One region of the Pseudomonas sp. GW821-FHT03C07 genome, then DNA from elsewhere that is predicted to be linked to it. Evidence: riboswitches for the same ligand, from Rfam matches in the RefSeq annotation. Region 1 holds a riboswitch; each other region holds the start of a gene.
What was found. A riboswitch is a leader RNA that binds a small molecule or an ion and turns the genes downstream of it on or off. The one in region 1 is predicted to bind cobalamin.
Positions count from the first base shown of each region.

Region 2: it holds a riboswitch for cobalamin, as region 1 does, so the genes downstream of both, cobO (cob(I)yrinic acid a,c-diamide adenosyltransferase) here and cobW (cobalamin biosynthesis protein CobW) in region 1, are expected to answer to the same signal.
Region 3: it holds a riboswitch for cobalamin, as region 1 does, so the genes downstream of both, AC07VG_RS24860 (CbtB domain-containing protein) here and cobW (cobalamin biosynthesis protein CobW) in region 1, are expected to answer to the same signal.

Region 1 is NZ_JBWKUQ010000005.1:326,507-329,775, forward strand. Features, by position in the region: gene AC07VG_RS13220 (glycoside hydrolase) at 1-328, shown strand, start outside; gene AC07VG_RS13225 (glycosyltransferase) at 332-1,624, opposite strand; cobalamin riboswitch at 1,715-1,933, shown strand; gene cobW (cobalamin biosynthesis protein CobW) at 2,029-3,096, shown strand; gene cobN (cobaltochelatase subunit CobN) at 3,100-3,269, shown strand, end outside.
Region 2 is NZ_JBWKUQ010000014.1:13,892-17,160, reverse strand. Features, by position in the region: gene AC07VG_RS23495 (hypothetical protein) at 1-329, opposite strand, end outside; gene AC07VG_RS23490 (hypothetical protein) at 547-720, shown strand; cobalamin riboswitch at 848-1,067, shown strand; gene cobO (cob(I)yrinic acid a,c-diamide adenosyltransferase) at 1,151-1,762, shown strand; gene AC07VG_RS23480 (cobyrinic acid a,c-diamide synthase CobB) at 1,759-3,117, shown strand; gene bluB (5,6-dimethylbenzimidazole synthase) at 3,114-3,269, shown strand, end outside.
Region 3 is NZ_JBWKUQ010000015.1:144,113-147,381, forward strand. Features, by position in the region: gene AC07VG_RS24850 (response regulator) at 1-1,006, opposite strand, end outside; gene AC07VG_RS24855 (response regulator) at 1,270-1,626, shown strand; cobalamin riboswitch at 1,746-1,971, shown strand; gene AC07VG_RS24860 (CbtB domain-containing protein) at 2,068-2,250, shown strand; gene AC07VG_RS24865 (CbtA family protein) at 2,261-2,962, shown strand; gene AC07VG_RS24870 (cobalamin biosynthesis protein) at 2,959-3,269, shown strand, end outside.

The sequences.
Region 1 (3,269 bases):
ATTGCTGTACATGGTGCCCCCGCTGTATCACCTCAACGATCAGGTGATTTCCCGCGATTTGCCGCTGATCAGCGCCTACGACAAGGTGTTCCGGCCCCTGCACGAGCGCCTGTTCAGCCAGGCCATGGATGACTTCCAGATCCTGTCCGCGGACCGCCTGCTGCAGCGCTCGACCTTTGCCGACGGCACGCTGATCACCGTCAACTTTTCCGTCCGGCCCAGCCGCACGCCGGAAGGTCGGCAGCTGCCGCCGTTGTCGGCGCATGTCGTGGTCTCCGGCGAGCCGGCGCAACTGATCGAGATCCGCCAGGTCCTCGGCGCCTCCTGAACATCAGTCGACGCGGTTTTTCGCCTCGATCCACTGGGACATGTACTGGGTGCTCTTGTGGTGATGATGCCGCAGCATCGCCCCGGTGAAATTGTCCCGGCGGTGGGCCGCGAGGTCGAGGCGGCAGGCCTGGATCCGGGCAATCAGCGCGGGGCCGTGGACCCGGCGCTCGTAACGGGCGGCGAGCAGCGCCTGGCCGTTGGCCTGGGCCTGCTGCCACAGCGTGCGGTCCTGGTAGAGGCGCACGGCCGCTTGGGCCAGGGCGACGGCGCTGGTTTCGATGGCGCCGGCCCAGGGCAGCCCACCGTGCATGGCTTCGGCACCGATGGGGGTGGTGACATTCGGCGTGCCGCAGAGCATGGCGTCGATGATCTTGCCCTTGATCCCGGCGCCGAAACGCAATGGCGCCAGGCAAATGCGCGCCGCCGCCATGACGTCCAGGGCATCCTCGGCCCAGTTCATGATGTGAAAACCCTGGGCGGGGTTGTGCAGCGCGGTGGCCTTGGGCGGGGTGTAGGCGCCATAGATCTGCAGCTGGGCCGTGGGCAACTGCTGGCGGATCAGCGGCCAGAGCGTGGTCTTCATCCAGAGCACGGCATCCCAGTTCGGCGCGTGGCGGAAGTTGCCGATGCTGAGAAAATGCGCACGCTCGTCGAAATCGCGATAGGCCGCCACAGGTGTGTCGATCATCAACGGGCACCAGTGCAGCAACGCCGCCGGGACCTTGAATTGTTCGACCAGCAACTGCGACTCGACATCGGAAATCATCAGGCTCAGGTCCGAACGGTAAATCGCGGCGATTTCCCGCTGGGCCTGATCGGTTTCGCTCATCTGTTGGAACACCTGCCGCTGATCGGGAGCGAACAGGCTGCTGAAGTCATTCTGGTCCTGATCGTCTTTCAGGCGCGCCTTGAGCTGTTGTTGGCGGGCATCGCGCAAGCTTTGCAGGTCCGCGGTCTCCAACACCCGCAGGGCCTCGGGGCAGTGTTTTTCCACGCGCCAGCCGAACTGCTCCTCCATCATGAAGCGGTCGAACAGCACCACATCCGGTTGCAGGCCGGCGACAAAGCTGTCGAAACTGCTGCTGTTGAGCTCGATGCGACACTCCTCGATACCCAGGCTCGCCAGGTCGGCCTTGTGTTCGCCGACGGCGGCGGGGCTGGCGAAGGTGACGCGCCAGCCGGCGTCGAGAAAACTCTCGAGGATCTGCATCATGTGGCCGCCAGCCGCCGACGAGCGCGGTTCCGGCCAGACGTAACCGATAACCAGGACCTGAGTGATGTCGGTGGCGTGCATGAGTACGATTCCTTGAAACGGGCAGGGCGGGAAAAAGGGGCGCAATTAAACCACAGCGACGCTCGCGATTGACCTGCCTCGACGCACTGCGTAGCCTTGCAGCTTCGAGGTTCTTCGGCATTCGGCCGAAGCTAAGAAGGGAACGCGGTATGCCGCGGCTGCCCCCGCAACTGTAAACGGTTCGATAGCCCTGCAATGCCACTGTCTGCGGACGGGAAGGCGCAAGGCCAGGTCTACCGCGTGCTGCCCAGAAGGCGCCGCGACGGCCCGACCGTAAGCCAGGAGACCTGCCTCGTGACCGTTTCTCACTACAACCGGGCGGGGTGATCCGGTGGCGAACGCATCCGCGCCCCAGGGCCGTGGTTCTCGTCCCGTATGCCCGCCACTTTGCCAAAGGGCATCCGATGAAAACACTGGCCAAGCTTCCCGTCACCATCGTCACCGGCTTTCTCGGCTCGGGCAAGACCACCTTGTTGCGCCATATGCTCGACAACGCCCAGGGCCGCCGCATCGCGGTGATCGTCAACGAGTTCGGCGAACTGGGCATCGACGGCGAGATCCTCAAGCAGTGCTCGATCGGCTGCACCGAAGAAGAGGCCAGTGGTCGCATCTATGAACTGGCCAACGGCTGCCTTTGCTGCACGGTCCAGGAAGAATTCTTCCCGGTGATGCGCGAATTGGTGGCGCGCCGTGGCGACCTCGATCATATCCTCATCGAAACCTCCGGTCTGGCGCTGCCCAAGCCCCTGGTGCAAGCCTTCCAGTGGCCGGAAATCCGTAGTGCCTGCACCGTCGACGCGGTGATCACCGTGGTCGACAGCCCGGCCGTGGCCGCCGGCACCTTCGCTGCGTTCCCGGACCAGGTGGATGCCCAGCGCAAGCTTGATCCGAACCTGGATCACGAGTCGCCGCTGCACGAACTGTTCGCCGACCAACTGTCCAGCGCCGACCTGGTGATTCTCAACAAGGCCGACCTGATCAGCCCTGAAGACCTGGCCCGGGTGCGCCTGGAAGTGGCCGAAGAACTGCCGCCGGCGGTGAAGGTCGTCGAAGCCAGCAGCGGCCGCCTGCCGCTGGACGTGCTGCTGGGCCTGGGCGCCGGTTCCGAGGAGCATATCGACGGCCGTCACAGCCACCACGATCACCACCACGATGCTGACGATCATGACGATCACGATCATGATGCCTTCGACTCGATCTCCCTGGAGCTGCCGCAAGCGGATGAAAGCCTGCTGCTGGACGTCCTGACGCAACTGGTGGTCAAGCACGGCATTTTGCGGGTCAAGGGCTTCGCCGCGATCCCGAACAAGCCGATGCGTTTGCTGATCCAGGGTGTAGGCACACGTTTCGACAAGCATTTCGACCGTGCCTGGACGGCGGCCGAACCCCGCGTTACCCGCCTGGTGCTGATTGGCCAGGATCTGGATGCCGCGCTGCTCGAATCGACCTTGCGCACCGCGCTGACCGCCTGACCCATGCACCTGCTCAGGACCCAGCCCGGCGGTTTTGTGTCGGATGACAATATTGCCGACCTGGGACAAACCCCCGCCGAGCTGGTGATCCTCTGCAGCGGCGATTCCAGCCTTGCGCTGCTGGCCGAGGCGGCCGGGCAACTGCCCGACGATTACCCGAGCCTGCGCCTGGC
Region 2 (3,269 bases), on a different contig from region 1:
GCCGGCATCGGGTTGAGGTTATTGACCTTGGGCCAGCGTTGCGTGGCCTGGATATAGACCGACTCCTGCGCGGTGGAGATCTGCAGGTCGCAGCGTCCGCTGCGGTCGCCCTCTTCGAGCTGCTTCTTGGTCGGGAAATGCTCCAGGGTGACCATTTCCGCCGCCCAGGCCGCGACCGACAATAACCCCAGATTGGCCCGCTCGTTGAACCAGTAGGGCGCCTGTCCGTCACCGAGGAGCTGGTTGTAGCGATCGATGCACTCGGGCCAGCGCTCCAGGGCGGGGCGCAGGAATTCCAGTTTCGGATTGCTGATGATCAGGCCTTGCATGGAGCTCCCCTTTTTATTGTTGGTCGGGTTATGGCTATTTGATATCACCTTCCTCAACGTAGCACAATTTCTGGCGCCGGTTTTTTGATCTGGGTCGGGGTAGGGAGCTATCGCCTTGTACAAGGAGTTAGGGTTTGATTTTGGCGATGACGGTCGCCTTGTGATTTCTGTAGCGGGTCATTAAGATCTCTTTAATTGTCAAGACGCAGAGGTGTCTATGAAAACGACTAAAAACGCTGCGAAAGCGGCCATGATTGCCAAATTCACCGCTGAAGCCATGTCGTTGGCTGCTGTGGGTGTTTCTGAAAATCAGCGTCGTTTTCTCAAGGTCGGTTTGAGCCGCGGCAAGGAACTCGAGCCTGCTGGTGTGCTCGCGGGTGCTCGCTCCTGACATTGGCTCCCACTATCGACTTTGGCAAAAGGCTTCCTCCCAAATTGTCTACAAACGCCCCGCCTGGCCCGGGGCGTTTGCTTTTCTGATGGCGGCTTTATTTGACGCTCCACCCCCAACCCTCTAACCTTCGCCGATTGTTTCAGGTGCTCTGTGGCGAATCGCCGACAGGGTGAAACAGGGAAGCCGGTGAGCCCTTCGACAGGCGCGATTCCGGCGCTGCCCCCGCAACGGTAAATGAGTCAAGACCGCGCCTTGAGCCACTGTGTCCAGCCGACATGGGAAGGCGCGCGGTCCCGCGAATAGCGCTCATGAGCCCGGAGACCGGCCTGATCCATCCCACAGCGTCACGGCGGGCGATGCTGGACGGCTCCGGCCGCGTTTTTCCCTGCCCCCCGTTTGCCTTATCCAGCCCCAACGGAGAGCTGCCATGAACGAATCCCCTGATCGCGACGAACGCCACCTGGCGCGCATGCTGCGCAAAAAGGCGGTGATCGACGAGCGTATTGCCAGTGCGCCAAATGAATGCGGCCTGTTGCTGGTCCTCACCGGCAACGGCAAGGGCAAGAGCAGCTCGGCTTTCGGCATGCTCGCCCGGGCCATGGGCCATGGCATGCAGTGTGGCGTGGTGCAATTTATCAAGGGCCGCAACAGCACCGGCGAAGAGCTGTTTTTCCGGCGCTTCCCCGAGCAGGTGCGCTTCCATGTGATGGGCGAAGGCTTTACCTGGGAGACCCAGGATCGCCAGCGCGATATCGCCGCCGCCGAAGCCGCCTGGGAAGTCTCCCGGGAAATGCTCCGCAACCCGAGCATCGGCCTGGTGCTGCTCGATGAGCTGAATATCGCCCTCAAGCACGGTTATCTGGACCTCGATCAGGTCCTGACCGACCTGCAAGCCCGTCCACCGATGCAGCACGTGCTGGTCACCGGACGCGGCGCCAAGCCGGAAATGATCGAACTGGCCGACACGGTGACCGAAATGGGCCTGCTCAAGCATGCGTTCCAGGCCGGGATCAAGGCCCAAAAGGGCATCGAACTATGAGGCAAGCGCGTCATTGCCCGGCGGTGCTGATCGCCGCGCCGGCTTCCGGCCAGGGCAAGACCACGGTGACCGCGGCCCTGGCGCGCCTGCACCGCAATCAGGGGCGCAAGGTCCGGGTGTTCAAATGCGGCCCGGACTTTCTCGACCCGATGATCCATGAGCGCGCCAGCGGTGCGCCGGTCTATCAGCTGGATTTGTGGATGGTCGGCGCCGAGGAGAGTCGCCGGCTGCTCTGGGAGGCGGCGGGCGAGGCCGACCTGATCCTGATCGAAGGGGTCATGGGGCTGTTCGACGGCACGCCGTCGAGCGCCGATCTGGCCCGACATTTCGGTGTGCCGGTGCTCGGAGTGATCGACGGTACGGCCATGGCCCAGACCTTCGGCGCCCTGGCCCTGGGGCTGGCACGTTACCAGCCGGACCTGCCGTTCGCCGGGGTGCTGGCCAACCGTGTCGGTACCCTACGGCACGCGCAATTGCTCGAAGGCAGCCTGACCGAAGGCCTGCGCTGGTACGGCGCGCTCTCGCGGGAAACCGGGATCGAGCTGCCGAGTCGTCATCTCGGCCTGGTGCAGGCCAGTGAATTGAATGACCTGGACAAGCGCCTGGACGCGGCTGCCGAGGCTCTGGCCGGCAGCTGCGAGGTGGCGTTGCCGCCGCCAGTGGCGTTTGCCGCGCCCGCGCCGGTAGTCGCCGAGCCGCTGCTGGCCGGCGTGCGCATCGCCGTCGCCCATGACGAGGCCTTTGCCTTCATCTATGGGGCCAACCTGGATCTGTTACGGGCCATGGGCGCCGAGTTGCGGTTTTTCTCGCCGATCCACGATCAAGTCATGCCCGAGGCGGACAGCCTTTACCTGCCCGGTGGTTATCCGGAACTGCATCACCTGGTCCTGGCCCGGAACGCGCCGATGCTGGCGGCGATCCGCGCCCATCATCAGGCCGGCAAACCCTTGCTCGCCGAATGCGGTGGGATGCTCTATCTGCTCGATGCGCTGACCGATGTCGAAGGGCAACGCGCCGAGTTGCTGGGCCTGCTGGCGGGTGAGGCGACGATGCAGAAGCGCCTGGCGGCCCTGGCCTTGCAGGCGGTGGCGTTGCCGGAAGGGCTGTTGCGCGGTCACACCTATCACCATTCGCTGACCACCACGGCGCTGGAACCGATTGCCCGGGGCCTGAGCCCCAATGGCGGGCGCGGCGCCGAGGCGGTGTATCGCCAAGGGCGGATGACCGCTTCTTATGTGCACTTTTATTTTCCGTCCAATCCGCGGGCGATTGCCGCGCTGTTGGCCCCGGATATCCACCTTGCCAAGGCCGGCGCACTCTCGGAGCGCGCGGACTTACCCGCGCGGAGGCCATGACCGACAACGCTTTTAGCCCTGAAGAACGCGCGGCGGTCTACCGTGTCATCGGTGAACGCCGCGATATGCGCCACTTTACCGCTGGCAGCGTCGCGCCCGAGCTGCTCTCGCGCTTGCTGGAGGCGGCGCATCAGGCGCCCAGCGTCGGGTTG
Region 3 (3,269 bases), on a different contig from region 1:
CCGAACTGACCTTGAAGTAATCCATCGGCACTTCGTCCAGGCGAATCAGACGGCCCTGGCCGGCGGCTTGGCCAACCAGGCCTTCATCGTTGAAGATCGCCTGTTCCTGCCGATCCTGCTCGCGGGAAAAACCATAGCTGGCGACACGGGTCAGGCCCCCCTGCTCTTCGCGGACATACAATGCCGCCACGGCGCTGCCCATATACTGGGCGCAGAATTGCAGGATATTGCGCCCCAGCAGATTCAGGCTCAGTTGGCCCAGCACCTGCTCGGCCAGCTCGGTCTGGCCACTGCGTAGCCAGGCTTGCTGTTCCAGGCGTTCCGCACTCTTGACTTGTGACGCGAGATTTTTTGCATAACTACTTGAAAGTGATAACAAATCACGTCGACCTATAAAGGCCAGCAAGGCACTCAGGCCCAGCACAAAGATGAGATAGAGGACGATGCTCCAGATCGTGGTGCGGCTTACGGTTTCATTGCGCGCGAGCCGCAGTTGCTGCTCCATGTCGATGGCGTTCTCAAACTCGCTACGGATCTCGTCAACCAGGCGCTTGCCGCGCCCCGCCTGGATCACCCCCCGGTAGTCGCCGCCGGAACGCCGCAGTTCAATCATCAACTGAGCGTATTCGCTCCAGGCGCCCTGCAAGGCTTCGATGCGTTTGAAGCGGTCGACCTGCTGCGGATTATCCGCGGTCAGTTGCTGCAAGCTGCGCAGTTCGGCAATGATCTTCGGCTTGGCGACTTCGTAGGGGTCGAGGAAATGCTCGTCACCGGTAATCAGGAAACCGCGCATACCGGTTTCCAGATCCACCGAGAGCTTCATCGCCTCGTTGCTGTTATTGATCACCCGGTCGGTATGCTCGACCCACTGGATCACCGACAGCAGATAGGTGATCAGCGCGACGAAAAATACCGCACTGAGGACCCCGACGCCCAAGGGCAGGCTGATGTTGCGACTCAATAACTTGCGAAAGCTTTGTTCATCCACCGAAGACGACGAATTCATTTCAGGGCCCGGATTAAAGTTATTGATTATCAAGGAGTCTGCCGTATGTACGAATAAAAGACCGCCATTTTTCTCACAGCTTAGAATGCAATGCCCCAGGCCGCACTGTCGTGACGCGATGACAGACCTTAGCCTATCATCTTGTACAGTCGGATTTTTTTGTACAGGCCGGGGAACTTGCCTGGCCCGGTGGTTTACTGATACCAGAGGCCGAGCGGTTCAGCGAACTTGATCCATTCCTCACTTTTTCGGGATATACCCTTATGCCAGTCCCCCCCGCCACCATCCTTGTCGTTGAAGACGATACCGTCGTGCGCATGCTGATCGTCGATGTCCTGGAGGAACTGGCGTTCAATGTCCTGGAGGCCGACGGCAGCGAAAAGGCCCTGGATATCCTTGGACAGGCCGACACCCGCATCGATTTGTTGATGACCGATGTCGGACTGCCCGAAATGGATGGCCGCGAATTGGCCAAGGCCGCCTGCCAAATGCGCCCGGGGCTGCCCGTCCTGTTTGCCAGCGGCTACGCCGAAAGCATCGAACTGGCGCCTGGCATGCAGGTGATCAGCAAGCCCTTTTCTATTGATCAGTTAAGGCTAAAGATCAAAAATATTATATAAGCACATGATTTATATGAAATATTTATTCTAGAATTCACTTTAACTCGGGGCTGGGCCAGCGCATTCGCGACCACCACTGCGCCCTCTACTGCATTGACGCGCCCGGCCCAGCGTGTTTACCTAGTGGCCTTGTTTTGGGTGCCCTTCACAGGGTGAAACGGGAAACCGGTGCGTCAGCCTGTCTGTCTTCAGGCCTGATCAGTCCGGTGCTGCCCCCGCAACGGTAAGCGAGAGAAGCGTCAGAGCCACTGTGTCGACACCGGCATGGGAAGGCGACGCTTGAAGAGTCGGGCCCTGCCCAACTCCCTCGCAAGCCCGGAGACCGGCCCAGAAATAATCGATGACAAACCTGCGGTGGGCAGGCGCTGTTGTAATCTCCGGGCGCCCGCCCGCCGAGGTTCTTCGCGCCTTTCCGCCTGCTAAAACTCAAAGGGAAGCGCCATGTCAACCACTACCGTCCGCCACTCGACCGCCATCAGCACCCTGAGCCAGCGCCTCGTCGCCGCCATCGGTGCCACCATCCTGGGCGCGGCATTGGTCTATTTCGCCGGGTTCTCACCCATCGACGTCGTCCACAACGCCGCACACGATACCCGTCACAGCTCTGCCTTCCCGTGCCATTGAGACGCCAGCCATGATCAAGCGTATTGCGCAAACAGCGGGATTCACCGGCTTGCTGGCCGCCCTGTTGCTGACCCTGCTGCAGAGCTTCTGGGTCGCCCCGCTGATTCTCCAGGCGGAAACCTATGAAAAATCCGCGGCAGCCGAGGCTCACGAACACCAGCACGCGGCCATGGCCGGGCACGTACACGACGAAGAGGCCTGGGAGCCGGAAGACGGCTGGCAGCGCGTGTTGTCCACCACCGGCGGCAACCTGGTGGTGGCCGTCGGTTTCGCCCTGATGCTGGCCGGCCTCTATACCCTGCGCGCGCCGAACCGCACCGCCCAGGGCCTGCTCTGGGGCCTGGCCGGTTATGCCACGTTCTGCCTGGCACCGACCCTGGGCCTGCCGCCGGAACTGCCGGGCACTGCCGCGGCGGACTTGCTGCAACGGCAGATCTGGTGGGTCGGCACCGCAGCGTCCACGGCGGTTGCCATTGCCCTGGTGGTGTTCGGCAAGCACTGGGCGCTCAAACTGCTGGGCGTGGCCATTGTCGTGGTGCCCCATGTGATCGGCGCACCGCAGCCGCAAGTTCATTCCAGCCTGGCGCCAGAAGAGCTGGAAGCACAATTCAAGATCGCCTCGCAACTGACCAATGCCGCGTTCTGGCTGGCCCTGGGCCTGATCAGTGCATGGCTGTTCCGGCGCAAGACCAAGGCTCACTACTCGGCATGAGCACGACGCCAATCCTCGCGGTTGGCCTCGGCTGCCGGCTCGGCTGTAGCGCCTCGACCTTGCAGGCGCTACTGGAGCAATCTTTGCTGGCCCATCGGATCGACCTCAAGGAAATCAATGGCTTGGCAAGTATTGATGGGAAAAAGGTTGAACCCGGCCTGCGGGAACTGGCACAGCGCCTGAACCTGCCGCTGGTGTTCTTCAGTGCGACCGAGCTGGCACCTTACGAGGCTCGGCTCAGCCATCGTTCCAGCCAGGCCTTCGAACAGACCGGCTGTCATGGCGTCGCAGAAAGTGCCGCGCTGGC